2 regions of the Candidatus Contubernalis alkaliaceticus genome follow, and region 2 is predicted to be linked to the other one. Evidence: riboswitches for the same ligand, from Rfam matches in the RefSeq annotation. Region 2 holds a riboswitch; the other holds the start of a gene.
The links. A riboswitch is a leader RNA that binds a small molecule or an ion and turns the genes downstream of it on or off. The one in region 2 is predicted to bind cobalamin.
Positions count from the first base shown of each region.

Region 1: another riboswitch for cobalamin. It lies ahead of HUE98_RS10575 (ABC transporter substrate-binding protein); the one in region 2 lies ahead of HUE98_RS13575 (class I SAM-dependent methyltransferase).

Region 1 is NZ_CP054699.1:2,117,217-2,133,814, reverse strand. Features, by position in the region: gene HUE98_RS10645 (spore germination protein) at 1-432, shown strand, start outside; gene HUE98_RS10640 (acyl-CoA dehydratase activase-related protein) at 471-1,496, shown strand; gene HUE98_RS10635 (acyl-CoA dehydratase activase-related protein) at 1,516-2,619, shown strand; gene HUE98_RS10630 (CBS domain-containing protein) at 2,799-5,432, shown strand; gene HUE98_RS10625 (site-2 protease family protein) at 5,432-6,079, shown strand; gene trpS (tryptophan--tRNA ligase) at 6,139-7,122, shown strand; gene HUE98_RS10615 (segregation and condensation protein A) at 7,134-7,919, shown strand; gene scpB (SMC-Scp complex subunit ScpB) at 7,912-8,421, shown strand; gene HUE98_RS10605 (DUF2953 domain-containing protein) at 8,489-9,076, shown strand; gene ytfJ (GerW family sporulation protein) at 9,049-9,468, shown strand; gene HUE98_RS10595 (D-alanyl-D-alanine carboxypeptidase family protein) at 9,619-10,758, shown strand; gene HUE98_RS10590 (nucleoside recognition domain-containing protein) at 10,774-11,370, shown strand; gene HUE98_RS10585 (spore maturation protein) at 11,371-11,910, shown strand; gene HUE98_RS10580 (pseudouridine synthase) at 12,044-12,772, shown strand; cobalamin riboswitch at 12,897-13,071, shown strand; gene HUE98_RS10575 (ABC transporter substrate-binding protein) at 13,211-14,170, shown strand; gene HUE98_RS10570 (FecCD family ABC transporter permease) at 14,193-15,227, shown strand; gene HUE98_RS10565 (heme ABC transporter ATP-binding protein) at 15,242-16,501, shown strand.
Region 2 is NZ_CP054699.1:2,699,600-2,716,197, forward strand. Features, by position in the region: gene HUE98_RS13545 (ABC transporter ATP-binding protein) at 1-1,709, opposite strand, end outside; gene HUE98_RS13550 (ABC transporter ATP-binding protein) at 1,709-3,469, opposite strand; gene HUE98_RS13555 (ABC transporter ATP-binding protein) at 3,526-5,217, opposite strand; gene HUE98_RS13560 (ABC transporter permease) at 5,273-6,097, opposite strand; gene HUE98_RS13565 (ABC transporter permease) at 6,139-7,146, opposite strand; gene HUE98_RS13570 (ABC transporter substrate-binding protein) at 7,254-8,876, opposite strand; gene HUE98_RS13575 (class I SAM-dependent methyltransferase) at 8,953-9,840, opposite strand; cobalamin riboswitch at 10,106-10,293, opposite strand; gene HUE98_RS13580 (hypothetical protein) at 10,480-12,351, opposite strand; gene HUE98_RS13585 (efflux RND transporter permease subunit) at 12,348-14,426, opposite strand; gene HUE98_RS13590 (TetR/AcrR family transcriptional regulator) at 14,578-15,147, shown strand; gene HUE98_RS13595 (SPL family radical SAM protein) at 15,175-16,062, opposite strand; gene HUE98_RS13600 (hypothetical protein) at 16,386-16,526, opposite strand.

The DNA.
Region 1 (16,598 bases), 580 kb from region 2:
ACCCCTTCACCAATTACTGTGGCTTTGGGATTTATTGGAGCCATACTGGTAGGAGATATCGCAGTTCAGGTGGGCATTTTTGCCCCTGAGATAATTTTGTATAGTGCCATAGTGGCTATTGGGATGTTCTCAACCCCCAGTTGGGAACTGAGTCTGGCCTTTAGGCTGATACATCTTTTTCTGCTTTTGTCTACCGGATTTTTAAAGCTTCCCGGCTTGATTGGGGGAACTCTAATCGTATTTGTTTTAATGGCCCTTACTAAATCTTTTAAAACTCCTTATATGTGGCCTTTAGTTCCCTTTAATGGCAGTGCTATGCTGGATATCCTCTTCAGAAGACCGGTTTCTCTTGCCGGGCTCAGGCCCGAGATTCTAAAGACTGGTGATTCCGATAGACTTCCGTCAGACTCTAAAGAGGATGAACCCAAATAATGACGTTAAATTATATACATTAATAAAGGAGGCAGTAAATGACAGTCATCGGAATACCGCGCTCTCTGCTCTATTACAATTATTATCCTGCTTGGAAATGTTTTTTTGAAGAACTGGGAGCAGAAATAATTCTCTCTGATAAAACCACAAAAAATATACTGGACTCAGGGGTCAAGGTTGCGGTAGATGAAACCTGTCTGCCGGTAAAGTTATTTTTCGGACATGTTCAGAACTTAAAAGAAAAAAAAATTGATTATATGTTTATTCCTAGGGTTGTTAGTGTAGAAAAGAAAAGGTATCTGTGTCCAAAATTTTTGGGATTACCTAATATGGTTACTAATTTAATCAAAGATCTTCCACCGATATTACATTTGGATATTGACCTTTCTAAAAAAAGTAAAGGTTATTACCGGGAGATTTATGATGTTGGGAAACTTTTTTCTTCTAATCCGGTAAAAATTGCTCTGGCTTATAAAAAGTCCATTAAGAAACTTCAGGAATATCAAAAACAGCTGCTTTTTGGTGTTACTCCCATGGAATGTCTTCAGTCCCTGGAGGAAATGGGAGAATATCCACAGGATGGAAAAATAGTTGAAGACGGGGAAAAATCAGGCTTCGGGAGAGTTACGAATACATTAAAAATAGCAGTTTTGGGACATTCTTATAATTTAAATGATTCATACATCAGCATGGATATCTTCAAAAAGCTTCAGGGCATGGGGGTTGAAATCCTTACCACTGAAATGCTGTCACATTCAGCCCAGTCCAGTGGAGCCAGTAAACTCAGGAAGGATATGTTTTGGACCTTCGGAAAAGAAATAATTGGCTCAGCTTATTATTTGTTAAATAAAGGAATTGTTGATGGGGTGGTGTTGGTGGTATCCTTTGGATGCGGGCCAGACTCTCTGGTAGGGGAACTAATTGAAAGGATTTATAAAAGAGAAAGAACGCTTCCTCTGCTTTTTTTGACCTTGGATGAACACAGCGGAGAAGCAGGAGTTCTTACCCGACTAGAAGCCTTTATAGATATGATTAGACTGAATAAAAAATCTGCGGTTGGATAAATGGATGGTGAATGCAAAAATGAAAATTACTTTTCCTCACATGGGTAATCTGTGGATACCTTTGAAAACATTATTTGAAGAACTTGGCACCGAAGTGGTGGTGCCGTCTCCTATTACAAAGAAAACAATTTCTTTGGGAGTTCGCCACTCTCCGGAATTTGCCTGTTTCCCTTTAAAAGTGAATGTAGGGAACTTTATTGAAGCTCTGGAAAGGGGAGCAGATACTATTATTATGGCGGGGGGTACAGGCCCCTGTCGTTTTGGTTATTACGCCGAAGTACAGAGAGAAATACTTAAGGATCTGGGTTATGATTTTGAAATTATAATACTTGAACCGCCTCAGGGAAGCCTGCTGGGTTTGGCCTCCAATATAAAAAGAATAGCAAATCATAAAACCTGGAACGAAATTTATCAGGTGGTAAAAATTGCCTGGCAGCAAATTCTTGCGCTGGATGTATTGCATGAAACTTCTTTAAAGGTTCGGCCCTTTGAAGAACACAAAGGTTCTACCTCCCGGGCTTATGAACGAGCGGTTTCCTTGATGGTTGAAGCTCGAACTGAAATCAGCATTGCAGATGCACTGTCATATGGGTTAAAGATGCTGAAATCGGTAAAACAAACTAGTTCCCTTAGAAAGCCTTTAAAAATAGGCATTGTAGGCGAAATATACATGGTCATAGAACCTTTTGCCAATATGGAAATTGAAAAAACCATGGGGGAGATGGGTGTTGAGGTTCACCGGAGTATTTACCTGGGTCATTGGATTAAAGAGCATCTTTTACCAAAGGTTTTTAGCCCCAGTGATGTAGAGGAAATAAAGAGAGCCGCTTCAAAATATCTTAATCATTTTGTAGGGGGACACGGTTTGGAATCTGTAGGAAGAACTATACTCTATGCCAGGGATAATTATGATGGGGTTATACATATTCTTCCCTTTACCTGCACCCCGGAGATTGTTGCCCAGAGCATTCTACCGGAGGTCAGTAAAGATTTTCAAATTCCACTGCTATCCTTCTCTATGGATGAACATTCAGGAAAGGCGGGAATTCAGACCCGCTTGGAGGCATTTTTAGACCTGCTGGAACAAAAGAGGGAGAAAGAAACATTGCAGGGAGCCGTATAAAAAATTTTTTTAGTTCTCAACAGGCTTTTTTTTAAAATTCCAAATAAAACAAGTTCAGGCGGAGATACACTGGTGGCTGGAGATACACTCAACCTGAACTTGTTTTAACTATATTTTTAATTTTGCATATATATGGTATAATGAAGGGTGTGAAAAACACAAGAAAAGAGGCGCTGGATTTGCGGGTAATTACTACCCACACCAACACAGACTTTGATGGGTTCGCCAGTATGGTGGCGGCCAGCAAACTATATCCCGGTTCCACCATGGTTTTCCCCGGCCGGGTTAATGATAATGTTAAGGAATTTACCTCACTTTATAAAGATGTTTTTGAAGTAAAAAAAATATCCAGGATAAACCTGGATAAAATTGATGAATTGATTATTGTAGATACGCAGCAGTCCTCCAGGTTGGGAGCTTTGGCTGCCTGCATTGAGAGGATTCCACGGATCATTATATTTGACCATCACTCGGTTTCTTCGGAGGAGGCAATCGAATCTTCAGAACAATTTGTTGACAGCACCGCTTCAACTGTAACTCTGTTGATGGAAATAATAATCAGGGGAGATATAGAGATTAATCCTTTTGAAGCGACTCTTTTTGCTTTAGGGTTATACGAGGATACCGGATGCTTTACTTTTTCAAGCACCAGTGTAAGGGAAATAAAGGTGTTAAAATACCTGGCTGAAAGGGGTCTGGATTTTAACGTTATTCGGGAATTTATTGGCAGGTCATTTTCTGAAAAACAAAAATATTTGTTGGAAATGCTGCTGAATAATACTGAAGTTTATGAGTTAAAAGGAATCCGGGCGGCTCTGTCTACCGGGGAAACTAAAGATGATATCCGTGGACTTTCTGTGGTTGTGTCCCAACTAATGGATATTCAAGATGCAGATTTAATGGTAGCAGCGGTGAAAATGGGGGATAAGTTTCATCTGGTAGCCAGAAATATTTCAGATCGAATCAATTTAAAAGAAATTTTGAAGGCATATGGCGGCAGGGGCCATGAAAACGCAGCCTCTGCAGTAATAAAAGAGTTTGATCTAAAAGGATTTAAGGGTAGGCTTTTAAAGGATATAAACAGGCTGATAAAGCCCTCAATAACTGCTATGGACATCATGTCTTTTCCAGTCCGCAGCGTATCACTTAAAGATACTGTGGATGATGCCTGGTGGATGCTGGTGAAATATGGACACAGCGGCCTTCCGGTAGTACAACAGGGAAGACTGGAAGGTATCATCTCCAGGAGGGATTTGGAAAAAGCAAAGCATCACGGATTGGGCCATGCCCCGGTAAAGGGATTTATGTCTAAAAAAGTACAAACAGTTAGGACGGACACCCCTTTTAAGGAAATTGAAGAGATTATGGTAGAATATGATATTGGCAGACTTCCGGTTGCAGACGATCGTGGTAAACTGCTGGGGATTGTTACCCGCACCGATGTATTAAAAACCCGTCATAATAAAAAGAATCATAGGGGGCAATTGGGAGGAGGACGGGGGAAACAATTGAAAAATTTTGATGATTTAAACAAACTAATTAACACCAGGCTTCCAAAAAAGATTCAGGGACTTCTTTTTTTATTAGGGCAAAAAGCGGACAGTCACGGATGCCGGTTATATGTTGTAGGTGGTTTTGTCCGGGATTTAATATTGGGTAAAAATAATTTTGACATTGACCTGGTGGTGGAACCCAATGCCATTGATTTTGCCCGGGAGCTAAACAGATTTTTAGACGGTCGAATTATTATTTACGAACAGTTTGGCACAGCTAAAATTATTTTAAAGGACGGGTTGAGGCTGGATTTTGCAGCAGCCAGGACGGAATTTTACCTACAGCCCGGAGCGGTACCTCAGGTTGAGTTGAGCAATATAAGACAGGATCTTTACCGCCGGGATTTTACAATAAATACGCTGGCTTTTCAGCTGAACATTGAACAATTTGGATTGCTGCTGGATTTTTTTGGCGGAGTTTCCGACCTGGAACAAAAAATCATAAGGGTGCTTTATAACTTGAGTTTTGTGGAAGACCCTTTGAGAATTATAAGGGCGGCTCGTTTTGAACAGAGGCTGGACTTTAACATTGAAGAGGAGACACTCTCCTTTATCGAAAATTCAATAAAAACTAAAGTTATAAATAAGGTGAGCCGAGATCGGTTGGCGGAGGAAATTAGTTTAATTTTTAAAGAAAAAGAACCCCACAGGGTAATAATGAGGCTTCAGGAATTTAAACTTATTCCCTATTTGTTTCCTAAACTAAATTTTGAGCCGAAACATTTTAGACTGTTGATGGTAGTTCAAAAAGTTTTGGAGTATTTTATAAATGAAATAAAAATAGTAAAAATTAATCGGTCTATTCCGTACCTTTGCGCCCTTTATTATTATAATGATAGTAAGGATTTGACTTCTATTTTATATCAGATGAAACTTAAGAAAGAAGTCAGGGAAAACGTACATTTTACCTTGGAGAAAACGCCTGAACTGTTAGAAATTCTTTCTAAGCCGAATATTAAGCCCAGCCGGGTGTATAAGCTGCTGGAACCGCTTCCCTTAGAAAGTATGATTTTTCTAAGTGCCTGTTCTGATAATATGAGGACCTGGGGATATATAAAAGCATATCTGGAAAAATTCAGCAGCGTTACTCCCTATATAACGGGAGAGGACTTAAAAGAACTGGGGTATTCTCCGGGCCCCCTGTTTAAAGAGGTGCTGGAAGAATTGAAAATGGCCAGGCTGGATGGCCTGGTAAAGAGTAGAGATGAAGAAGTTAGGTTGGTTATTCAATATATGGCCCGAGGGAAAGGGGGAGACTAATGTTTCAATTAGATATGGGAAGTATGCTGGTTAGAATTCCAGCACTTTTAATAGCTATTACTTTTCATGAGTATTGGCACGGCAGGATGGCGGATAATTTGGGTGATCCTACCCCACGATACCAGGGTAGGCTATCATTAAATCCCTTGGTACACTTAGACCCCATAGGAACCTTAATGCTCTTTTTTGTGGGATTTGGCTGGGCAAAACCGGTCAATGTCAATCCCAATAACTTCAGGGGTGATAAAAAAACAGCTATGCTGAAAGTGGCTGCGGCGGGACCAGGTGCAAATTTCTTTCTGGCTTTTGTAACTATGCTGGTGCAGGGGCTACTTTTTATTACCATAAGGAACCAACCATTTTTTATGGCTGCTAACCAATTCGCAAATTCCTTGGTTACCTATAATATCTTTCTGGGGGTCTTTAACCTTATTCCTATTCCACCCCTGGACGGGTCAAAGATACTGGCAGGGATTCTTCCATACCGTTACCAATATTATTATCGGTTATTGGAGCAGTACGGTTTCCTGATTTTAATGCTGTTAATTATTACCAGAACTTTGACAGCCATAGTCATACCCGTGGCATTTTATATCCAATATTTTATGGCATCCATCATTACTCCTGTTTTACAAATGTTTTTATAAATTAATAACTTAACTAAAACCCACAATTATTCTGAAATTTATGATACGGAGGAAATCAAATGCAAAAAAAAGGTGTTATATTAAGCGGAATGCGTCCGACCGGACGGCTTCAGTTGGGAAACCTGTTGGGGGCTCTGGATAACTGGGTAAAGCTTCAGGAGGAATATCAGTGTTATTTTTCCGTGGTGGACTGGCATGCTTTGACTACTGATTATGAAGACCCTAAAAGGATACGCAGTAATGTACAGGAGATGGTGGTGGACTGGCTCAGTGCAGGGCTGGATCCAGAAAAATGTATTATTTTTAAGCAGTCTGAAGTCAAAGAACACGCAGAGCTTCATCTTCTTCTTTCCATGCTTACCCCACTGTCCTGGCTGGAAAGGTGCCCTACGTATAAGGACCAGTTGATTCAGTTGAAAGAAAAAAATATTGCCACCTACGGTTTTTTAGGGTATCCGCTGCTGCAGGCGGCAGATATTTTAATATATAAGGCTAATGCAGTCCCTGTGGGGGAAGACCAGGCACCTCATATAGAATTGACCCGGGAAATAGCCAGGAGATTTAATCACTTGTACCAGGAGGTTTTTCCCGAACCCAAAACTCTGTTAAATGTGGTAAAGCTGCTTCCGGGAATTGATGGCCGTAAGATGAGTAAAAGTTATGGAAACACCATCCATATGTCTGCCAGCCCAGAAGAGATCAAGAATAAGGTAAAGCTTATGGTCACGGACCCCCAAAGAATTCGAAAAGATGACCCGGGAGATCCTGAAGTTTGTACTGTTTATGCTTTCCATAAGATATTTAACTTGGAAGAAATCGAAGATATCGGGGAAGTGTGTAGAAAAGGAGCTATTGGCTGTGTGCAGTGCAAAAAGATGCTGGCTGAGAAAAAGGCTGAACAACTGCTGCCTATCTATGAGAAACGACAGGAGCTTTTGAAAAAACCGGAGTATATACAGGAAATATTAGATCAGGGTCGGGTTAAAGCAGGACAAAAAGCCAAAGAGACCATGCAGGAAGTAAGAGAGGCCATGATGCTTTAAGGGAGGATTTCATGACTTACAGGGTAAAAACGTCTTTTTTTGAAGGTCCTTTTGATCTGCTTCTTCACCTGGTGAAAAAAGCGGAATTGGATATCTATGAAATATCCGTAAAAGAAATAGTCCAGCAGTACTTGGAATATGTAAAAAGAATACAGGAATTTAATACAGAACTAGCTGGAGATTTTCTGGTGATGGCGGCAACCCTGTTAAAATTAAAATCTCAAAAGATACTACCTGAGGCTGAAGAAGAGGATGAGCTGATGGATGAAGAAATATTGTATTCCTCAGAACAAGAACTATTCCAGAGGCTGGCAGAATATAGAGTCTTTAAAGAAAAAGCAGAACAGTTTAAAATATTGGAGGAACAGGAACAAAAGCATTATTCACGGTATCTAGAAGATTCACCTCAGGAAGAGTCATTTCAAGTTGAAGAGTTTGAAAATATGTTGAGTAAAGTAACCCTGGGGGATTTGAGAGATGTTCTGGAAGCTGTTTTGAACAAGATGGAAGAGGAAGACCCGGAAGTTATTTTGCCGCAAGAAATATCTTTAACAGAAAAGATGGCGGAAATACTAAATTATCTTTCCCTAAATCATGGGAAAGCAAAAATACAGGATCTCTTTGAAAGCCAAAGACGACGCCCGGCATTGATTGTTACCTTTTTAGCGGTTTTAGTTCTCATGAAACTTAGAAAAATCTCTGTGCATCAGCAGTATACTTTCGGTCCCATATTGTTGGAATATCGTGGTGAAGCAATTGATGGGGGAGAAGAAGAAAGGTGGGAGGAGAGTGGTTAGACAAAAAGCTCTTTTAGAAGCTCTTCTTTTTGCAGCGGGGAAGCCGCTGACCATAAAAAAAATAAAAAAAGTAACCGGGTGGAAGAATCAAGAAATCAGATATATATTTGAAGAGCTTCGGTCCGATTATGTAAAGAGGGAAAGCGGACTGGAGCTGAGAGAAGTGGCGGGTGCACTTTATATGAGTACCGGTGAATATTATGCACCCTTTATAAAGAAACTCTTTGCGGGACGGGAACGGCCGGGGCTATCTCAGGCGGCTTTGGAGAGCCTGGCTATAATCGCTTACAAGCAGCCCATAACCCGTTTGGAGATAGAGGCCATCCGGGGAGTTAAAGTGGAAAAAATCTTAGATAGGCTTCTGGGGAAGAACCTGATTCGAGAAGTGGGTAGAAAAGATTCTATTGGGAGGCCTATTCTTTATGGCACCACCCGGGAATTTTTACAGCATTTTGGTTTAAAAAGTATATCACAATTACATTCGATGCAGGAAAATAATTAAAACAGGGGATAGTTTTTTAAAAATATTAAAAAATATAATTAAATACAAGAAAAGGGAGGCCGGTAATATGATACTCTATTTTACTTTGTTCTCTCTTTTTTTATTTTCTTTATTATTTATTATCATGGCTCCAGTACGTATAAACATAAAATATCTGCGGGAAAATAATAAAGAAAAAATAAGGATAAAACTTATATTGTTTTGGGGATTGGTAAAGTTTAATTTACCTTCTTTAAGACGGCCAAAGGGCAGTCAAAAAAACAATAAAAAAACAAAAGCTCAGGCATTTTCTTTAAAAGCCCTTACAGATTTAATATTTTTGTTGAGGGAGATGAGAAATATAGTTATATGTGATAAATTTTATTGGACTACTGCCTTTGGCCTGCCTGATGCTGCACAGACCGGAGTCTTATCCGGTATAATTTGGGGCATAAAGGGCAATATATTGGCTGTAATAAAATGGTTTTTTATATTTGAAGACCGGGATCCGGAGATAGAAGTAAGACCTGATTTTAAAAACGCTCATCTTTTGGTAGAAATAAAAAGTTCATTTAGATTTTATCCTTACAGGCTGTTGAAAGCAGGAATAAAGATTGTATACCAAAAAGTAAGGGGAGGTGCATTTAATTGGAAGATCATCCAATCCAGGGTTTGATGAAGACAGCCATGGAAAGTTTAAAGGATATGGTTGAGGTAAATACTATTGTGGGAGATCCCGTTGAGACTCCCGATGGGAATGTAATAATACCCATTTCCAGGGTTTCATTTGGTTTTGCTGCCGGAGGCAGTGAATTTGAAAATACTGAACAAAATGATTCTGGGGGAGGAAATGGAAATAAAAATAAGCTTCCCTTTGGTGGGGGCAGCGGCGGAGGGGTAACGGTACAACCGGTAGCATTTTTAGTAGTTGGACAGGGGCAGATCCGTCTGCTTCCAGTGGATAACAATGTTCTTTTAGACCGATTGATAGATATGGCTCCTCAGCTTATGAGCCAGCTGCAGAACGTAATTCATAAAGATAACCAGAATCAAAATTATAAAATCTAAAATTATCATGTAGTGAATATAATAGGTTTTATAGGATTTAAAATGCCGGCCTTTTATCTAATAAAGGGCTTTTTTTTATTGTACAACATTCTTCATAAAATATGGGCTGCTTGAATAAGTATTACCCAAAAAGAATAAGGAGGTAGCTGTTTGTTTAAAAAGAAAGGGATTATAATATTTTTTTTAATTATCTGTATAAACCTTTCGGTTTGTCCTGCGCAGGCCTTGACCAATGATCAAGTAACGGCACAATCTGCTGTTTTGTTAGATCAATCTTCCGGCAGGGTTCTTTTTGCTAAAAATGAGGGGGAAAGGCTTCCCATGGCCAGTACAACCAAGGTCATGACTGCGCTTTTAGCTCTGGAAAAAGGTGATTTAAACAGTCGGGTGGTGGTAAGTAAGAGAGCGGCGGAGACTGAGGGTTCCTCCATATGGCTGGAGGAAAAAGAGGTAAAAACCCTGGAGGAACTGGTGTATGGCTTGATGCTCAGGTCAGGAAACGATGCTGCTGTGGCCATTGCAGAGCACCTGGCAGGCTCTGTGGAAGATTTTTCGGTAATGATGACCGAAAGAGCTCAGGAGCTTGGAGCTTACAATACACAGTTTAAAAATCCCCATGGTCTTGATGATGAGGAACATTTTACTACAGCTTACGATTTGGGGTTGATTACTTGCAGAGCTTTAGAAATACCAAAATTTAAAGAAATTCTTATCACCAAGGAGAAAAAGATAACCTGGCCCGGTCATGAATGGGACCGTTATTTAAGAAATCAAAATAAGCTTTTGGAATTGTATCCCGGGGCAGACGGTGTGAAAACCGGATGGACCACTCCTGCCGGTCCATGTTTTGTGGGCTCAGCCACCCGGGATAAATGGCAGCTGGTTGCAGTAGTTCTCAATTCCAATAATATCTGGGAGGATACCAAAAATCTGCTGGACTATGGGTTTGAAAACTGGTCTCCCAGTGAACTGATGGAATATCAGCAGTTTATTAAAACCGTGGAGGTAGAGGGGGGGGATCAGGATAAAGTAAGGTTGGTGACCGCTGCCAGTTTTACCCTCCCTTTGGAAGAAGAAGAGGAAGAGCTGGTTGAATACAGGGTACTGGTAGATAAATCTGCTTTAAAAGCCCCTATCAAAGAAGGGCAGGTTTTAGGTGAAATAACAGTGATCCTTCAGGGGGAAGAGCTTAAGAGTGTCAATTTGTTAGCGGGTGAATCCATTAATAAAAAAAATGTCTTCATTACTCTTTTTAATTCATTTAAAAAATGGCTGGTTCATGCTATTTAGATTGGAGTGTTTTGATTGATCAACCGCCTGTGGTTTTATTTAATGCTTATAGGTATTGTAACTGCCGGTTTTTTTGGAAGAATAAGCATCGTACCTGAAGTAATTTTTTCTGCAGCGGAGCAGGCTGTAAGCATATGCATTGGGTTAATCAGTATAATGGCATTTTGGCTGGGGATAATGCGAATTATTGAGGAATCCGGTCTAATCAATGTGATTATTAAAATCTTGAGGCCTGTGGCAGCCTTCTTGTTTCCGGGAATTCCCAAAAACCATCCGGCTATGAGCGCAATTTTAATGAATATGAGTGCTAACCTTTTGGGTATGGGTAATGCGGCTACTCCCTTTGGATTGAAAGCGATGGAAAAAATGCAGCAGCTGAACCCTAAAAAAGATACGGCTTCCTTAGATATGTGCACTTTTTTGGCCATCAATACCTCCAGCTTAACCCTGGTTCCGGCTACAGTGATTGCCCTGCGTTCTGCCACAGGTTCTATGAATCCTACGGAAATTATCGGCACTACTCTGATTGCCACAGCTACCTCCACTACCGTTGCCATATTATTTGACCGGGGTTATCGCTTTCTTGAAAGAAAGAAAGGTGGAATGTCTTAGATGTTGGGAAAAATGATAAGTATCATATCTGTATGGACGATCCCGGCAATTATATTGATAACCCTGGTATATGCCAATATTAAGGGGGTTAAAGTTTTTGACGTTTTTGTAGAGGGAGCTAAGGAGGGGTTTGATACCGCAGTAAAACTGATTCCCTTTTTGATTGCAATGCTGGTGGCTATTACTCTCTTGCGAGAGTCCGGTGCCATGGATGTTATCACCCATTTTTTAATGCCACTTTTTAATCTTTTAAGTATTCCATCTGATATTCTTCCCCTGGCTATTATGAGGCCTGTCTCCGGCAGCAGTGCCCTGGCTATTACTACAGAAATTTTGCAGAATAAAGGCCCCGATTCTTTAGTGGGAAGGATTGCTTCTACCATGATGGGCAGCACCGACACAACCTTTTTTGTATTAACAGTTTATTTTGGCAGCGTAGGCATAAAAAAAATCAGACATTCATTGACGGTGGGACTCTTGGCAGACATGGCCGGCTTTTTAGCGGCTGTATTAATATGCAATAAAGTTTTTGGGGGGTGATCTTACCTAACGCTACCTTAAAGATTTAAAGGATTTATACTAAATTTCGTGGTAAAATATATAAATAGGTTTAGATATGATGCTGGAATTGAATTTCAACATACTAATTGAGGATGTAACGGAGGGAGAAAGATTGAGGCTGCAAAAATACCTGGCCCTGGCGGGAGTCGCTTCCCGAAGAGCCAGTGAAGAGTTGATAAAGAAAGGGCAGGTGAAGGTAAATAATAGGGTGATCACAACTTTAGGGATAAAAATTAACCCTGAAGTGGATGTTGTTAAGGTTGATGACACCCCTGTTCTTTATAAGGAGAAAAAGGTTTACCTCTTATTGAATAAGCCTAAGGGGTATATTACTTCGGTAAATGACCCTCATAATCGGCCTACCGTCATGGATTTAATTCCAGGAATCAAAGAAAGGCTTTATCCTGTAGGCCGGTTGGATTTGGATACTGAAGGACTGCTTCTGTTAACAAATGACGGCCAGTTAGCTTATCGGATTACTCATCCCAAATACAAGATAGATAAGAAATATCTGGTAAAAACTGTGGGGATACCTTCTCCAGAAAAGATAAAAAGTCTTGAGAAAGGTGTTCTATTAACAGAGGGTAAGACTTCACCTGCCAGAGTTAGAATTATTAAGGTGGAATCTTCCAGAAGGTGGGCTTGGGTAGAGATTATAATACATGAAGGGAGAAAGAGGCAGGTCCGAAGAATGTTTGAGTTGGTGGGCAATCCGGTAACCAGGTTAGAAAGGATACAGCTTTCTTTTCTTACTTTAGAGGGCTTAAAAACCGGGCAATATCGTCACTTGACTTTGGAAGAAATCAGACTTTTAAAGAGAGAATTGGGGATTTTAGGGTAAAGAATAATGGGCGGGATTAACAACTAAACTACTAAGTGGCAAGTAAAGTGTTTGATATATTTTTTTGTTTTAGGGGTTGTTGTATTGGAAACTGACTGATATAATAAATTCAGTTGTTTAAAACTAAATAATAAAATAATCAGGTGCCTATAACGGATAAAAGGGAATCGAGTTCAATGCTCGAGCGGTCCCGCCACTGTAACCCGGAGCGACTTACCATAACCACTCTCTTGTGTTTGGGGAAGGGGTAAGGAGCGGTGAAAGGAAGCCAGGAAACCTGCCTGATTATGGAACGTACTGTTTGCTTTCGAGGGAAAAGGAGGTGCGTAAATAAGATTCTTTTATTTCTCGGCGCTGAAGGCTGAGTTTTTTTGTTTTATGGAAGGGTTTAGGTGTTTAATAATTAATTGAATATAAAATTTAAGGGGGTTTACTGTTTTGTTTAATAAATTATGGTTTAAAACTGCATTTGTCGTTATTCTGGGGATTTTTGTTTTAGGCAGCTGTTTTGGTTGTGCAGCTGAAGGTGAAGATCCTGTTACCGATGATAAGGATATTGTCACTGAGGAGAAGGAAAACCAAGAGGCCCTAACATTCCCTATAACTATAATAGATATGGCCGGCAATGAAGTTGTGATAGAAAAGGAACCCGAAACCATTGTTTCTCTCCGGCCCAGTGCAACGGAAACTCTTTTTGCCTTGGGGTTAGGTGATAAGGTCATCGGTGTAACAGAATTCTGTTATTATCCCGAGGAGGCTAAAGGGAAAGAAAAGGTGGGGGATTTCATAGTTAATGTAGAAAAGGTAGTCTCCTTAGACCCTGATATTATTTTTACCTTTGAACATTATGATGAAGCCGTAGATACTTTAAGAGAACAGGGATATGCTGTTATAGATTTAGATTCTAAGACCTTAGATGAGGTGCTGCATTCCTTTGAACTGGTGGGCAAAATTACCAACACATCTGATAAGGCAGAAGATTTGATTGCAGAAATTTCTGCCGACATTGATGAGATAAAAGAATTTACTTCAAATCTGGAAAATGATGCTAAGCCTAAAGTATTTGTTATGTTGGATACGGAATCCCTCTACTCTGTAGGCAGTGATACATATCTAAATAATTTAATTGAAACAGCTGGGGGCATCAACATAGCTGCAGATGTAGGTGCAGGCTGGCCGGTCTTGAGTGAAGAAAAAATATTTGAGGATGATCCAGATGTGATCATTTGCACTCATCCCATGAAGGAAATAGTTATGGCTCGGGATAATTGGCAGGATTTAAAAGCCGTGCAAAATGAACAAGTTTATGACGCAGATGGTGACCTGGTCTCCAGGCCTGGCCCAAGGGTTGCTTTAGGACTTAAGCATATTTTAGATATAATACATCCCAACAGATAACAGAAGAAAGGGTGCTAACACCTTGAACTTTCGTCCCTTAATAATTGTCTTTCTGGTAATCTTGGCCGTCTTTTCAATTGTGGTGACTACTACTATTGGGGTAGCGGAAATATCCTTTATGAATGTAGTCAGGATGGTCATAAATAAAATCACATACTTCGGTCAATTTATTCAGGAGGACTGGCCTTCAACCTGGGAAACTATTATATTTAATATGAGGCTTCCTCGGGTGGTACTGGGATTTATCGTTGGAGCCTCTCTTTCTATTGCTGGGGCAGCATTTCAGGGGTTGCTTCGCAACCCCCTGGCTGACCCTTACACCATTGGAGTTTCCAGCGGTGCAGCCCTGGGGGCTACTCTGGCCATGTTCATACAAAACAGTTATGGATTGAGTTTTTTTGGCGGGATACCTTTTTTTGCTTTTTTAGGAGCTTTAGTGGCTTTATTTTTTGTATACAACCTTTCCCGGGTGGGGAACAGCATACCTGTGGTGACCCTGCTTCTGGCCGGTGTAGTGGTCAGTTCCTTTCTTTCGGCGGTAATATCACTGCTGATGCTCTCCTCAGGGGAACAGATTCGGGGGATTTACTTTTGGCTGGTGGGGGGATTAAGCATGAAGACCTGGTCCCATGTGATTATGGTACTACCCTACGTGATTATTGGATCTTCAGTAATATTTTATTGGTCCCGGGACTTGAATGTAATTTTGCTGGGGGAAGAGGCAGCCTCAAATTTAGGGATTGAGGTGGACCGAGTTAAAAAAATAATTTTGGTAGCCGCTTCTTTAATTACCGGTGCGGTGGTTTCCGTCAGCGGAATGATTGGATTCGTGGGGCTGATTATTCCCCATGCGGTCAGGATGATTGTTGGCCCTGATCATCGAATATTAATACCTACATCAGCATTGGTGGGAGGCATCTATTTAATTTGGGTGGATTCCCTGGCCAGAACCATGATGGCGCCTATTGAAATGCCTGTGGGAATTATAACTGCTTTCTTAGGAGCTCCGTTCTTCATTTATTTACTTAGAAGTAAGCGGAAAGAATTTCGCTTTTAGTAGGAGGAAGACACATGTCTGTAAATTTAAAAGTGCATAATTTAACTTTTTCCTACCAGTCCTCCCCGGTTCTAGAAGGTATTAATACGGAGATAAAAAAGGGTGATTTTGTTGGAATTATCGGGCCAAATGGTTCGGGAAAGTCAACCTTGATTAAAAATGTCAATGCTTTGTTAAAACCGGTGGAGGGAGCCGTATTATTGGAGGATGAAGATATTTCAAAAATGTCCCGGCAGAGAGTTGCCCGGTCCATGGCGGTAGTTCCTCAGGACACTTCTGTAGGGTTTGATTTTTCGGCTTTTGAAATCGTGATGATGGGGAGGGTTCCTCACTTAAGTAGGTTTGAAAAGGAGGGCCCAAAGGACGAAAAAATTGTGCGGGAAGCAATGGAGGTTACTAACAGCTGGTCCTTAAAGGATCGTTCTATTACGGAGCTCAGTGGTGGGGAGCGTCAGAGGGTAATTATGGCCCGGGCCCTGGCCCAGGAACCCCAGATTATTTTACTGGATGAGCCTACAGCTTTTTTGGATATTTCCTATCAGACGGAAATTTTTGATTTAATGAGGGAGCTGAACCGGAAGAAAAACATGACGGTTATTGCTGTCCTGCATGATTTGAATCTGGCTTCTCAGTACTGTGATTATCTTATACTTTTAAAGGCAGGGAAAATATTTAACATTGGGACGCCTTCCAATGTTATGACTGTAGAAAATATTCAGGAAGTATACGGCACCAAAGTTATTATAAGTGAGCATCCTATAAATGGCACCCCTTATATTTCGCTGCTCCCAAAACGCAGCAGTGCAGATAATAATGTGCCTCCAAAAAAGATTCATATAATAGGGGGCGGGGGCAGTGCCAATCCTCTGACCAAACTTTTCTATTATCTGGGTCATCACATTTCTTTGGGGGTGTTAAATGGTAGGGATACGGACTGTGAGACCGCCAGAAATCTGGGGCTGAAAATAGTAGAGGAACTTCCATTCTCACCGGTGAGCCAAGAAAAACATCGGGAGAACCTGGAGGTAATCAAGGGAAGCGACCTGGTGATTTTGGCCAATGTTCCCTTTGGGAAGGGAAATGTAAGGAACCTGGAAGCCGCTTTGTTTGCCCTGGAGGAGGGAATTCCGGTGTTGATTTATGATGGAGTGGATATATCTCGTAGAGATTTTACCGGCGGTGAGGCTGCCCAAATTTTTCATCAGATGAAGGAAAAAGGCGCCAGGGAGATTAACCTTGAAAAAGAACTATTAGAACAATTGGAAAAAATCTAAATGATTTCTTTGAATACGGAGAAGCCCTTTGACAAAGGGTTCCTTTTTATCTACAGATTTAAGGCTAGATCATCTTTTTTGCCAGCTTCATCCTTCG
Region 2 (16,598 bases):
ACCTGATCCGCTAAATCCAACAGCACAAAACGATGGGCTATGATAATACCGGTTCGGCCTTTGAGCATAAGCTTCAGTGCCTTCTTAAGAATGGCTTCGGTAGAACTGTCCAGGCTGGAAGTAGCTTCATCCAGCACCAGAATCCGGGGGTTAGATAGAAACACCCTGACCAGAGCAATTAACTGCTTCTGCCCACCAGAAAGACGCTCACCCCGGCGGCCCACTTTTGTCATGTACCCTTCAGGCAGCTTCATTAGCAGCTGATGAACCCCCAGGGACTCTGCTGCACTAATCACCGTTTCATCAGATGCCGATGGATTACCATAACGTATGTTGTCCATAACTGTAGTAGAAAACAAAAAGGGATCCTGAGGGACAACCGCCAAAATATTTCTCAAGCTCACCGAAGGAATTTTCCTGATATCCACCCCATCAATAAAAATCTGCCCCTCCTGCACTTCATAAAGATGGGCCAAAAGGCTTACTATTGTAGTTTTGCCTGCCCCGGTAAGCCCAACTATTGCTGCTGTGCTGCCCGGCTCAAAATGCATGTTGATTTTTTGAAGCACGGGCCGGTCATTTTCATAGGCAAAACTGACATCCGAGAATTCAACTTTCCCCTCATATTTTATTTGTGTAATTCCATCCTCTTTAATAGATATAATGCCATCAGGTTCCACTACCTGGGGCTTCATCTGCAGATATTCATATATCCTGTCTAGAGAAGCCGCCGCTGATTGAATAACGTTGAACATCTGGCTGATTTCCCGTATAGGACGATGAAATCTTTCCACATACTGCAAAAAAGCTACCAGCAGGCCAACACTTACCAGGCCCCCAGCGGCAAGATTTCCACCGTACCATAAAACTAGGGCTGTGCCCAGGCTGCCGATTAAAAATACCAGAGGGAAAAACAGAGCAAAAATACCCATAGCCCTAAGGTTAGCTTTCATATTATCAAAATTAATTGTTTCAAACTTCTCAATATTTGTCTCCTTGCGGTACATGGATTGGACCACTTTGCTGGCAGTAATGTTTTCCTGCAGCTCTGAGTTAATTTCAGCTATTTTTGCCCTGACCTCATGAAAGGCCTCCCGCAATTTTTTCCCGAAATACACGGTGAAAATATAAATTATAGGAATTGTAATAAAACTCAGTAAAGCAAGGTTTGTATTAAGGGCCAGCATCATCCCCATTATAGCGATGATAATAAAAAGATCGCCAATTAGCTCCACCAATCCTGTGGATATAAGGTCCGATAAAATATTAACATCATTAATCAGCCTGGACATAATCCCACCGGGAGATTGTTTTACAAAAAAGTCCAGGGATAATCTTTCCAGATGGGCAAAGAAATCCTGACGTATTTTAAAAACGACTTTCTCCCCAACAACTCCGGCCAGATATGACTGCCAGTAGGAACCAACCCATAAAAGACCGTTAATTCCAATGTAGAAAAGCGTTAATACCGTTAGCCCATGTAAATCACCCCCGTCAATGTACCTATCTATTCCTTGCATAACCAGGTAAGGAGCAGCGGCAGTACAAACAGTCACCAGCAGTGCAGCAGCCAGAGCACCCAACAAACATGGATAGTGGGGTTTAAGGTATGCCAGGAAAAACCGTAAAGCACCGGTATTCAAGTTAGAAAATCGAAAGTTTTTTTCCTGACGGGAGGAATACTTCTGAAAGAATCCTTCTCCTTTCATTATACCTGCCCCCCTTCCCAATAATTGTCATCACGGGGAAAATTTTTGTTCTGCAGAAAATGATTATAAAACTTATCATACATTCCTCCTGAACCCAGGAGTTCTTTATGACTACCTGACTCAACCACCCTGCCCCGGGAAAGCACCAGTATTTTATCTGCATTCTGTACTGTCCACAGCCGGTGAGCTATTATAAAAACTGTCCGGTTCTTGACTACTTCCTGCAACGCTGTATGTAAAGCTCCCTCTGTTTGTGCATCCAGCTCAGAGGTGGCTTCGTCTAAAATCAGCAGCTTTGGGTCCGTAAGAATCACTCTGGCCACAGCCAGCCGCTGCCTTTCCCCGCCGGATAAGGTCATCCCCCTGGTGCCCACCAGAGTCTCATAACCCATGGGTAGAGTAGAAATATAGTCATGAATCTGGGCCAGCTTAGCAGCCCTTTCAATTTCTGCAGAAGAAGCAGAAGGTTTACCATAAGCAATATTTTCTCGGATAGAAGTATTAAAAATAAAAGCATCTTGAAGCACAACGCCAATTTGCTTTCGCAAACTTTCCAGAGTAACTTTTTTAATATCATGGCCATCAATTAAAATTCTGCCCTTTTCTGGATCGTAAAATCTAGTTAATAAATGTACCAGGGTAGTTTTACCGGTACCCGTAGGCCCCACCAATGCAATTGTTTGTCCAGGTTCTATGGTAAAATTTATATCCTTTAATATCTGATTCTTGCCGTCATATGAAAAGTCCACGCCTTCATAACTAACCCTGCCCTCTACCGGGGGCAGGGAATAAGCATCAGGAGCATCTTTAATATCGGATTCCCAATCCAATACCTCCAGGATTCGCTTCCCTGCTGCAGCTGACTGGGTTACTATCCCCACCATTCTTCCACTCATGCGGATGGGCCTGACCAGCATCCCCATATAAGTTATGAACCCCACCAGCACACCCTGGGAAACCCGCCCCTCTATAACTGCCCGGCCACCGCTCCACAAGGCCACCGCAGTAGCCAAGGCGGTTAAAAATTGTACATAAGGCTGCCACAGCGCTGATATTTTTAACACACCCAAAGTAGTTGAAAGATACTCTTTGTTTTGCTTCTTGAATTTATTTAATTCATGCTCTTCGCTGCCGGTTAACTTAACCAGTGTAATCCCCATTAAACTTTCTTCCAGAGTACTGCTCATTTTCCCTAACTGCTTATATATCCTGGAATAAGCTGGATGAACTTTGCGGGCATAAGTTAAAATACCATGGGCTATGGCCGGTGTAATTAATAAAAAGGCTAATCCCAACTGCCAATCCCAATAAAACATGACGGCCACAATTCCGGTTATAGTCATTAAATTAGCAGCAATATTGACCAGGGCAAAACCAAAAAAATTATTCAAGATATTGGTATCTACCGTAAGCCGGGACATGATATCCCCGGTGCCGGCACCGTCAAAAAATGAAAAAGATAATTGGTTTAAATGACGGTACATGGTATTACGCAGCCGAAAAAGGGAATTCTGCCCCACATATTCTGCCAGATATCGGGCCCCAAAATTAAAAACAATCTGCAGGAGAGAAAACCCGATAATAGCCAATGCCGCCATCCCCAGTAAATTTTCCCTTCCTGTTAAAATAAAATTATCTATAGAGTAACGAATTACCCAGGGGGAAACCAGGCCGGAAACTGTTGACAGAATTATCAAAAGTAGCGTTAATGAAAGCAATAACACAGAAGGTCGGGCCAACTTCAAAAGTTTGTATAACATTATTTTAAGCCTCCAATTATCTATGTAAGGTAAACAATAAGGTAAATCAGATTAATTTAAACCAAATCTCTGAAGGACTCCCTCAATAGTTGTTTTGTATAAACGTGTTCCGGGTTTTCAAATATTTCAAAAGATACACCTTGTTCCACAATTTCCCCTTGATACATAACATAAGCTTTATCAGCAGCTTTCCGGGCCAGATGCAGATCGTGGGTAATATATAACATAGCAAACCCCTGCTTGTTTTGAAGTCCCTTGAGCTCTCTTAAAAGGTTAGCCTGGGTTGAAGGGTCTAGCATAGAAGTCACTTCATCGGCAATTAACAATTTGGGCTTTGTTACCAGTGCCCGTGCAATGGCCAAACGCTGACGCTGTCCACCACTTAAAGTGTAACAATAACGATTTAAAAAATCTTTAGAAACGGGCAATTGGACCGTCTCTAAAACCTTAATTACCTCTTCTTCTCTTTCTTTTTTACTGCCCCATTTAATTATGTCCAGGGGTTCTTTCACCACTTCCAGCACACTCATACGATTACTTGTGGCAGAAAAGGGATCTTGGAAAATTATCTGCATCCCCTCCAGCATCTTGGTGACCCATCTTCCCTCCACCTTTTTGTTTTTAAAATATATCTGACCCGCATCTGCCGGTAATACCCCTGCTAATATATGAGCCAGGGTAGATTTGCCGGAACCGGATTCACCTACCAAAGCTATAACTTCACCGCTTCTTACTTCCAGGCTGACGTCATTTACAGCCTTAATTTCCATATCTTTCATCTTATATGTCTTTCTAATGCCCACAGCCTGGAGAAAGGTTTCAATGCCTCCTTTGTTACACGCTACCATGCGTTCCAAAGCTACATATTCCAGAGAAGGCCTGGTATAGCTGCAGCTTTCTTCCCCCTGGCAGCAGCGGGGATAAAAAGAACAGCCCTCTAAAGAGCTTCCTAAGGAAGGTTCTCCTTCAAGCCCCCACAGGTCCTTGTATTTAAAAAGATTAGAAGAAGAATTAAGCAGGCCCCGGGTATAACAATGCATAGGGTTCTTAAGCACTTCCGAAGTAATTCCCGTCTCAATTACCCGTCCGCAGTACATGGCTATAACCCTGGAAGTAAGATTTTTAACTACTCCCAAATCATGTGATATTATAACCATTGTAAAGCCCAACTTTTTTTGTAAGCTTTGCAGTAACTGTAAAATCTCATTTTTACTTAAAGGGTCTAAGGCAGTAGTAGGCTCATCAACAATTATTAATTCCGGGTCACAGGATAAGGCCATGGCCAACAGCACTCGCTGCCTCATCCCCCCTGATAGTTGATGCGGGTAATGTTTCCTCCACTGCGGGTCCAGCCCCACCATTTCTAATAGCTTTACTACTTTTTGGTCAATCTCCACAGAAGAAAAGTTATAATGAGTTTTTAATGGCTCTCCTATTTGCTCTTTTATGGTAAGTACGGGATTAAGTACCTCCAGGGAATTTTGGAATACCAGGGCAATATCTTTCCAACGGTACTTCCTCATTTCACTTTCCGGCAGCCCCGTCAACTTTTGTCCGTTGTAAATCATCTCACCTGCGACGACACCCTCCTTGATCAGGCCCATAATACCTAAGGCCAGAGAACTTTTACCGCACCCGGATTCCCCAATAATCCCCACACTCTCTTGTCTTCTAAGCTGCAAGGAAAAACCATCAACGGCTTTTACCGGCGGATGCACACAATCATAGGTAATAGAAAAGTTTTTCATTTCCAATAAATACTTACTTTCAACAGTCAAATCGGCTCCTCCTTCAAGAAAATTGTTAACTCCTAATGCGGGGGTCAACTATTCTTTCCAACTCACGACTAATAAAAGCCAGGGAAATTACTATTATCGTTAAAGCTAACCATGGATATAGCAACCACCACTTCCAAAATTCTGTATAATATATTCCCCGGAAACTGGTAGCATGATTGATAATTAAACCCCAGCTTTTGGATGTAGGGTCTCCCAAACCCAAAAAAGAGAGTCCCGCTTCAGAAACAATGGCCCTCCCTGTAAGCCTGATCATATTCACTGCCAACAAAGGAAAAACTTCCGGAAAAAAGTGTTTCCTCATCAGGTACCAGGCACCGGCACCATATGTCTCCGCTGATTTGATATAACTATGTTCCTTTAACATCAATACCTGTGAACGGACAATTCTAGCGGGGAAAACCCAGGAAAACAAAGCCAACACTAAAATAATATTTAGAAGACTGGGCCCCAAAAAAGCGGCCAGCACAATCATCAGCGGAAAATCCGGCAGCACTATCATCACATCAATTAACCTCATAATCACCTTATCCATCCACCCGCCCAGGTATCCTGCAATAATACCTATAAGGCCGCCACCCAGAGCTGCCAAAAAAGCTGCACCAAAACCTATGAGCAGACTGACCCTGGCCCCATAACAAATTTGAGCCCAAAGGTCAACACCCAAATCGTCGGTGCCCAGAAGGTGCACTCCTCTCGGCGGAGAAAGAGCTGGACCCGAGGTAAAGTTATGAGGATGAATTGAGATATAAGGAGCAAAAATAGCTGCCAAAAAGATAAGCAAAATTAAAAAAAGGCTTGCTTTCCCCAGCAGGGAAAACTCATCTACCATTTTTAATACTTTCAGCAAAAATTCATGTATTGCGGCCACAATTAACCTCCATGTTTCTTACTATAATCGTTAACCCTTGGGTCAAGCTTCCTGTAAACAATATCCGCAAAAAAATTAGCTGATAAAACAAGCAGGGTAACCACCAGAAAAATACCCTGTATAACATGATAATCATGGCGCCTTACCGCTTCTCTCATTAAAAGCCCCAGCCCTGGATAAGCAAAAACATTTTCTACTAATATAGCACCACCGATAAGGGTTCCAAGGCTTAAGAATACACGGGTTACGATAGGAAGCAGGGCATTCCTTAAAGCATGACGAAAAATAATACGCTTTTGGGGAAGCCCTTTGGCCCAGGCAGTACGCAGGTAATCCTTTTTCAACACCGTTGTCATACTGTTTCTGGCAAGCAGATACATGCCGCCCATCCGGGAAATGGTTAAGGCCATAACCGGTAAACAAGCATGGTGTAAAATATCTAAAAGATTTTCCCACCAGCTATCATAGTTGGCAAAATGCGTTATGGCCCCTGCCAAAGGGAATAGTCCCAACCCGGCGGCAAATATAAACAATATAATAAGACCCAGAAGAAAAACCGGAATCTCTGCTAAAACAATTAATTGAAAAAACAAGAGCTTGTCCGGCCATTTCTCCCTATACCAGGCGGATATGCAGCCCAGGATAGTACCAATAGCGGTACTTAACAGTAATGACGAAATTACCATAAAAGCAGTCCATCCCAGCCGGCGTAAAACAATCTGGCTCACCTGCTCCTTGTAATAAATGCTGTATCCTAAATTTCCTTGAAGCAATTCCCCCAGATAGGACACATACTGCTGACTCATCGGTTTGTCCAGGCCGTAGTAGCTGAAAAAAAACTCCCGCTGCTCTTGGGTCAGGACAATTTCCTCATCTGCAGGGCCATCTGAAGAAATTATTAGGAAAGGATCACCGGGTATTATCCTGGGTAGAAAAAAATTTAAGGTAATCACTATCCAGATTGTTAATGCATATTCCAAAAACCTTAAGGGGGTCTTTTTCTGCCTCACGTTATAATCCTCCATCTATTGACAATATACTCATCTTAGCCGCTTCAATGATAGTCTGGAAGCAGACGCCCTGACAATAATTTATCTTTACATCATTATTAAATCATTTAATCAGCCACAAAGTTCAGCCGGTGATCATTATGATAAGTTTCCAGACTCCAGCCGTCATATACCGATGGGCGGTGCACAGAAATGTCGTTTCTATAGTAAATAGTAAGCTTGGGCAGCTCTTCCGCCACAATCTGCTGCAGCTCCTCCATCAGTTTCCTTTTTCTTTCTAAATCTGTTTCTTTCTCCTGAGCAGAATACAACCTGTCCACCTCGGGGTTACTGTAACCTATTACATCTGCTGTGGTAGAGGTAGCCCTGGTCTCTTCTTTAATAGTGGTAACTTCTGAAAGATTTTCTACGCCACCGCTGCCATTGATACAAAGTTCAAAATCCCCCTCCTCAAAGCGGGCGTCCCTGGTCATATTGTCGGTTACCTGGACATTAACCTCTATACCTATGAGAGCAAGCTGCTGCTTAATTAACTCTGCAATGCGGACGCTGCCATCGTCAGCCAGCAGCCGGAAACTCAGCTTCTCACCTACACTATTTTCCCTTATCCCATCTCCATTGTTATCTTTATAGCCCAGGCTGTCCAAGAGTTCTTCTGCCTTCTGTCGGTTATAGGTATATTGAGGCACTTCAGCGTTGTAAAGTTCATTACTGGGGTGTAAAACCCCCGGGTTCCCCGGCACCGCAGCCCCCCGCTCCACCATATCCACCAGCTCCTGACGGTCAATGGCATAAGCCAGGGCTTGGCGCAAAGTTTTATCAGCCAACTCCGGCCGCTGGTTCATATTGAAGTAAAGCCGATAAGACCAGGTTGTTTCATACTGCATGACCCGGTACTCCGGGTTATTTTCAAACTTGGGCAAAATATCAGGGGTGGCACTGATACGGTCAACCGCTCCCTGCTCGAAAGCCATGATATCCTCACTCACCGGAATAAGCTCGATGGCCTTAACTCTGGGCTTACTCCCCCAGTAACTTTCATTTTCCTCAAAACGATAGGTGCCGTGCTCTTTGCTGTAATCGGTTAACCTGTAAGGCCCTGTTCCCACCACAGCCTCAGAGGCAACAAAATTATAGGGGTCAGTGACTTCTTCCCAGATATGTTTAGGAATAATGGTAAAACTCCGCATATTTTCTAAAAAGAAAGGATCCGGCTGTTCCAGTTCAACCTTTACCGTCTTGTCATCCACGGTTTCCACTTTATTTATGGAAGAAAAATCAGCAACATTAACCGGGGGAAACTGATTTTGATATTCATAACTGAAAACTACATCATCAGCTGTCAATTGCTGGCCATCCTGCCACTTTGCCTCGGGCTGAAGGGTTAAAGTATAGACCAGGCCATCTGGACTAACCTCCCAATCACTGGCCAACCTGGGCGAATCGTTTCCATCAGCATCACTATTTAACAGAGTATCAAAAATCAGGCGCATCTTACGGGTTCCAGGGCCCCTGGGATAATGGGCATACGGACTGGGATAACCCCAATCTCCCCCGCTCAACTTAATCAAATCAACCTGCTGTTCTTCATCTTTCTCCTCCTGCTGCTCTTCACCATTGGCTGCATCCTGTTTTTGAGCATCATTTACTTGATTTGTTCCACAGCCAAATAAAAGAAGACCTGCGGAAATAATCAGTGCCAAAAATAATAATAAGTATTTCCTTGACATTTACGCCACCTCCCAATTTTATGTGTTTATGCAAATATTCTAATTGGACAAAAGTAACATGCCTAACAAATTATTTTTACAGCTTAATCAATAACTGACCCTGACGGACTGTATGCTCCTGTCTAAATATTCCATTTACCGCCTTATTATTAACAAATTCTATTATTCTTTCATCCTCTTTAAAAGGATCCTCCACCCCATACAAAAGCAGCTCTTCTTTCAAGGAAGACACTGCTTCCTCCGGGGTATTTTCCTGCATCCGCTTTTCCTCCCATACTTCAAAACTCATTTGAAAACCCCTGGCATAAAGAAAGTTAAAAATGTAAACGATATTACCGGGCCAGGAGGGAATTGTTTCGCCATACAGAGTCTGCCAGAGTTCCGACAGGGCATCGTTCTGCCTCTTACCAGCATGACTACTAATAAAACAGTATTTTTTGGCACAGCGCAGTGCTTTATCGATAGTATCCCTGTTATTTATCCCTGGGCTCATGGAAGCAAAAACCAGGTCAAATTGTTGTTCCAAATTATGTTCTTCCAGGTTAACTTCCTCCCAGGTATCTTGAATTACCCTTATATTGTTTATTTTATTTATTTCAATCTGCTCTTTTAAAAAAGTCACCATGGCTTCTGCCGGCTCCAGAGCCACCACGTCCTTCACTCTCCCGGCAAAAGCCTGGGCAAAAGCACCAGGCCCGGCCCCAATATCCAGAACCCTCATATTGTCAAAATTTACTCCCTGGTTTTCCAGCCAGTTAAAAACCCTTCCTATCCTTCTCCTGCCTTTTTCTCCCGTAACATTTTTCTCAAATTTTTTCGCCCTTTTATTCCAATGGTTTACCGTATCTTTTAGACTTTTCCTTTTTCGTCGCAATAAAGATTCTTCCCTGGCCCTGTTCCATATCTCCTCCCAAAGTTCAGGGCTGTTGATTTGATGATTAATTTGAATCTGCTCATTTCCCACATCATTTTCCTCCTTCTTGTACCTAGAAAAAATTCATACTCTACTAACTTGTAACCACAAAAAAAACCAAAAATACCATAACCATGGTACCTCTGGTTTTCCAGTCAGTACGGTCTTCAACTTTAAATAATATTTAAACTGTCTTAAACCTAAAAAATAAATAAAAAAATTCCTCATTTTCTTCATTAAAAATTGAGGAACCTTAACCTAAACCTATATAAATCAGTTTAGCAATATGCAGCACCCCTTTCCAGCGAAGAAGGCAATCTGTGTTCTGCTTAAGGCAGGTTTCCTGACTTACGGATCAGTGTCTGTTTCGGCCTTCCCAGATTTTAGTCCGGTGGCATTTAAAAAACATACTCCCCGCTTACAGTGGCGCGACCATCCAGGATTTACACCTGGTTCCCTATTATCCTCAAAAAAACTAGAGGCACCTTGAAGCAATACTTTATTAAATTATAAAACATGGAAAAATAATAATTTCAAATAAATTTTTTCCCACCCAAACTATAATAATTATAATATAGAGTCACCTGATTTACAATAATTAAATTATTATAATCTGTATGCACTCTATTAACAACTTTTTGTTTTCAGCACTTCTACATAAGCTTTTCGCAAAACAATAATGTTAATCGTTTAGAGTATTCCAAAGAGAGCCAAGATTCTCTGCCACAAGGTTTGCTCAACAGGCTCAGGCGTTTCAGTTACTTCATTCTCCTCAGCTTGAACCCCATCAGTCATCATCACAAATTGTACCAAATTAACCTCGGTATTCTTTGCGGAAGTAAACGATACCATTTCGAAATCACCGGGTATAAAATCAGACATAAGATTATCAATTTCTTCCTCAATTTTAACATCCATATCTGAGGTTTCCCGTCTCAATTCAATAGTGCCATGAGCAAAGTCCTGCATACCATCGAACAGGGAATTTACGCCCCAGTTTAAATCTGCGCTTCCGGCAACCACATCATTAAAACCACTAGATAGCCTGCTGTATCCATCATATATTGCCGCGGTTCCAGATAAATATTGCTCTATTCCACGATGAAACACCCCATAGTTCATAGTCAGTTGGTCAATCCCATCTTTCAACTGCAAAATACCACTGACCATTTCATTTAGCATAACAGGCATAGCTTGAATTGTATCATCAAATTGCACATATTGGGACGCTAATGCACCGGCACCCGAAGCCAGGCCTGGATTTTCCGCTGTGCCGCTGCCGCAGATTCCGGTTTTCAATCCTGTTACCAATTGGTTATTAGCGGACAATAGTCCGACAATCATAGTGAGCTGCTGAATTTGGTGGGCGTTAGCTTCGGGATTGGCATATAACGCCTCTATTTGCTGATTTAAGGAGACAATAGTGGCTTCATTAGCCTGCTTGAGACCGGGATAAGCACCCCCGGTTTGTTGACTGATAGCTGCGTCAACTTGGGAAAAACTTCCCTGTAAAGCATCCAGCCCTCCGGACAATTGATTGATTCCACCCAAAATAGCAGAAGAACCTTCTGTTAATTGACGAAAATCCATGTCGGCAGCGTTATAATCGGCTAAACTACTCTGTATGATGGTCAGTGCATCTAAGATTTGCTTTGAACCGTTTTCCAATTCAGCATTACCGCCGGTCAGCTGCCTGAGGCCATTCTTCAAATCCTCCATCCCCCCTTGCATATCCTGCAAGCCGCGATGAAACTGGTTAGATCCGTCTTTTAGGCCTCCAGTACCCTTCGCTAACTCCTGAGCACCTTCATCCAGTTCTTTTATGGCGTCCTGCAGTAAGGAAAGGTCGCCGGTAAATCCATGGATATCGGGCAAATCAAAGCTCATGGAAAAAGGAATGCCGCTGATTTGTATCCCCGCCATCTTAAAATCAATTACATCCATGGAAACGATATACTGTCCATTGACCCCGGGCATTTTAACAAAATTAATGATTTTATCCTTCCCTGACATTGCAATGGTGGCATTTTCCGCCTCAATAGCTTTGCAGCGGTCGGTATCCAGTGTCATAGAAATCTGCAAAGAATAATTCTCTACAAAAACAGGATTTGCATATGAATTATCTTTAATAGTAAGCTCAATCTTTAGTTTTCCAGATGCACCTGATATCTCTTCCGCTGTAATAGGCACGCCATCCAACTGGTAGCTGACTGCTACATTCCATGGTAATTCCGCTTTCTTAAGATTCCCTTGATAGTAAAACTTTCCCTTTGGGGCAATAATATTGACGGCATTGTCTACCACTGAAAGTTTATCTGTCGTGGTTAAGTTATGTACTTCTTCATAGTCGCCATAATCCACAAATTGCCCCCCCTGGTTCAGTTCAAAGCTGTTGACAGCATAGGCACTTATTACTGAACCATCGGAAGAAAGTTTAACATAGATTACTTCTTCTTTGGGCGGTTGTATTTCAAGCTCCGTCGCTAAAATATTTGCCGGCATAATGCTCAGCAGGATTCCCACTAAAACAATGGCAGCTGTTTTTTTACATACTTGTCTCATCCTTCTATTTCCTCCTTATGAGCTGTTTTTACTGTGGTTTTCTGAATAATCTTATCAAACAAGATTAGCATTCCCGGCAGTACCAATAACACCATCCCGGCGGACAGCATGGCTCCCCGGCCCAGAATAGCACCCATTTGACTAATGATTCCATTGCTGGAGACTAAACCCAACATAAGCCCCGCGATGGTTAAAATGCTTGCGGGAGTAAGAATTGAAGCCGCTGTATCGGAAATCGTCCTGCCTGCAGCACTTCGTTTATCCATAATTTTACGATTCCATGTGTATTGTTGTGCAAATAAGATGCCATAATCCACAGTAGCCCCCAATTGCACAGAACTAATAATCTGATAACCAAGATAATTAAGGGGATAACCGGCAAAATAGGGAATACTCAGATTCAACCAGGTTGCCCCTTTTATTGCCAAAAGTAAAACTATAGCGATGGATGGGGAGCGGAATGTCAAGAGCAGCACCAACCCAATGGCTAGAATTACCGCAATACTAACTACCTGATTATCTTTAACAATTGTATCCTTAAGATCATAATTGACAACACTTTGCCCCACCAGGTGATAATCTTCTTCCCAGTAATAGTTTTTTGCTGTTTCCCGCACCGCTTCCACTGCCCGAAAAGCATCTTCACCCTCATCAGATGTGTTCACATAAAGAATCAATCGACTGTATTGACCGGAACGAAAATGTGCCAGTTGATCAGCTGCCAGAAAATCCTCAGGAATTTGAGCCCCTACCATATGGGAATAGGACACCACAGAGGTCACATTTTCCAACTGCTCCAAAGCACTCCCCAACTGTGTCTCTTTAACGATATCACCTTCAGGAACCAGTAATACCATCTGTACCGATTCCCCAAAAACACTGTTAATTTTATCCATGTCTATTTTAGCCTGGGAATCAGCACTGTTCATCCCAGAGGAGCCGTAGATGAATTGGTTATTTTTTTGTCCTAAATAACCAGGAACCATTATAATCATTACAATTATGGACAGGGGTATACAAAGCCGAACAACAACTCTGCTGAATTTTTCAAAAGAAGGCAGCAGTGGACGGTGGTGAGTACGATCCATCAGCCCGCTAGTTGAAATTACTAAAACAGGCAAAAGAACCATTACACTAATGAAGCTGGTTAATACACCTTTAGCCAGCACCATCCCCATATCGGGCCCGATTTTAAACCGCATCAATGCCAATACTAAAAAACTGAGAATAGTTGTCATTGCACTGGCTGAAATGGAGGAAAAGGATTGAACCATGGCTTTTGACATGGCCTGTTGGATATTCACATTCTTCTTCCGAAGTCGGGCAAAACTATGCAGTAAAAAAACAGCATAGTCCATGGATACCGCCAGCTGTAATATGGAACTGGTGGATCTAGTCACAAAGGATACTTCACCTAAAAAAATATTGGTACCCTCATTAATCAAAATAGCAGCTCCAATGGTTATCAAAAAAAGTACCGGCTCAAACCACGAACTGGTAGAAAACAACAAGATTATAAGCACCAAAGGCACAACGAATAGAATAATTTTTGGGATTTCTTCCATGGTGGAACTTTGTGCCATGGCCTGATTGAATGCTTCTCCAGCCATCACTCCACGCTCTCCAACAAATTCTGTCAAAGAATCGATGTGCTCAACCAGATGATCCTTGTTCACAGACACGGAAAACAGCGCACCGCCATCCTTATACCATGCTTCAACCGTGGCAGAATCCTCTATCTCCAGTGGCTTATAAACATCAATCACGTCATCAAGCCAAAGCACACTCTCCACACCGTTCATTTCCTTAATCTGCTCTTTGATTTGAAGAGCTTCAGGAATACTAATGTCTTCAATAAAGATCGAAAGATTTGGTATCTCTTCATCAAAATTCTCATCTATAACCTGCAAAGCTGTGGTAGAAGGATTATCCTCCGGCAAATAATCGGAGAGCTTGTAATTAATATTGACTAAAGACATTAATGCTGCACAAACCAATGCTACCAATAAAAAAACAATTAACACTACGTTTTTTTGCCGTAATATAGTATCAGCAATTTTCTCCAGATTACTCACCTCAAAAAAACACTCAAAATTAACAAGTGTTGAATTTTAGACTCTTGTATATTATAATAAGTTATAATTTAAAAAACAATAGTCAATTACTGTCCATATGTTGATTATTGGACATATGTGAATAAATTGTTTGATACCAGGAGAAATGCTCATGAAAAAATCACATGATGATCGACGCATACGCAAGACAAAAGTGATTATTCGAAAAACCCTAACGCAGCTATTGATGGAAAAGGACTTAAAGGATATCACCGTAAGCGAATTAACTGAAATAGCGGATATTAATCGAGGAACTTTCTATCTACATTACAAGGATTTATATGACTTGTTTGAGCAGATAGAAAAAGAAATAATGGATGATTTTATTGGAATCATCACCAAATACCGAAAACTTACTCAGGTACCCTTGATGCCGGTTTTGCTTGAAGCGTTTAAATATTTCGCTGCCAATTCTCAAATTTTCATCGCCATTCTTCGAACAAAAGAAACCACCTTCTTAAACCAGGTAATTGATATGTGCCGTCCACAAAATAATAAGGAATGGCAAAGTCTTTTTGCCAGCGATAAGGATGAGTATTACGAATACTATTATTCTTTTATTGCCTTCGGCTGCGTCGCCCTGCTGCGCCGCTGGTTTGATAACGGGATGACGGAATCACCGGAACAAATGGCAGCACTGGCTGAAAAACTTATGGCAAACTGCACAAGAGATTTGCCATAAATTGAAAAAAACTCACAAAATAATATTTTAATCAAAAATTGAAAGCTGCTTATAACCATAGCCTTTCTTATACAATTTAATAATATCAACCATTTTATAATGAATTCCTAACTGGTCACATTGGCCTCGGAATAAATTCCATAACTCATTACCCTTTGGAGAACGGCATTCATAGGTATTTCCAAATTTCTTAATATATTTTTCTTTAAGGCCTGGAAAGAGATCTTCCAATTTTTGGTAATACCAATCTCTCTGATTCTGCCTTAAGGTTACACCAAAAGCAGGATATATAAACTTTGCTCCATTTTTGCATGCATACTCAATAATGCCTTTGATATTCTCTTCATTATCTTCTATGAAGGGCAGTACCGGCATTAATAATACTCCAGCAAAAACACCTTGGTCTGTCAGTTTTTTTATGGTCGCAAATCTTTCCGATGATAGAGCCACATTGGGTTCAATTATTTTACACAATTTATCATCTTTCGCGGTGATAGTCATCTTAATCAGCACTGGAGAATGTACCGCAATATTTTTTAAAATATCTATATCCCTGGCGATCAAATCACTTTTAGTAGCAATAGATACACCAAAACCATAACGGTCTATCAGTTCCAGCGCCCCTCTTGTGAGCATATACTTTTTTTCAAATGGATTATAAGGGTCACTCATTGCTCCAGTTCCAACCACACCTTTTTTGCGTTTTGATTGAAGCTCACGGGCAATTATCGCAAGAGCATTTTCTTTTGCCCTTACCTCATCAAATTTTTCTATATGGTAACACTCACTGCGGCTGTCACAATATATGCAGCCATGACAACAACCCTTGTAAATATTCATGTTGTAGTTATTACCAAACCAGGAATTGTTGTCAGCATATCCTGAAATGATGGTTTTTGCCGGAATAAATTGCACTTTATATCCCCTCGTATAAAGACTTTCTTAAAATATCTGCTGCTCAAACAACATTTCCTGATGTCTAATTATTTTACTCTAACTCCCATTATTACTATAACAAAAGGCTGCTTATCTTACACCGCTAAGCCACGGGGACGTTTCCATCGTCCAAGCCTTCGGACCTCCGCTCTTGCTCCGGTGACGCTGGAAACGTCCCCATGGCACCGCTTATTTTCCAGTTTTCAGGACAGTATTATACACTATGACATAATGTTAGAGTAAACTATATTAACATTATACCAATGATAACATGACAACAGTATGTCATAATTTCCAAAACTCTAAAAAAATGTTTCTTCCACCTGCACATAATCAAAGAAAATTACTTCCACATCACCCTGGTTTACTATGTTTACCCGGTGAAGGCCCGAACCAAAGGATACATTCCCCACAGTTTCGTGGGTTTCGGACTGTGTTTCCATGCTCGGGTCTTTGACAGTTGAATAATGAACACATGTCTTAAAAGCCTTGAAAATAGGGCTTTTTTTATTGCA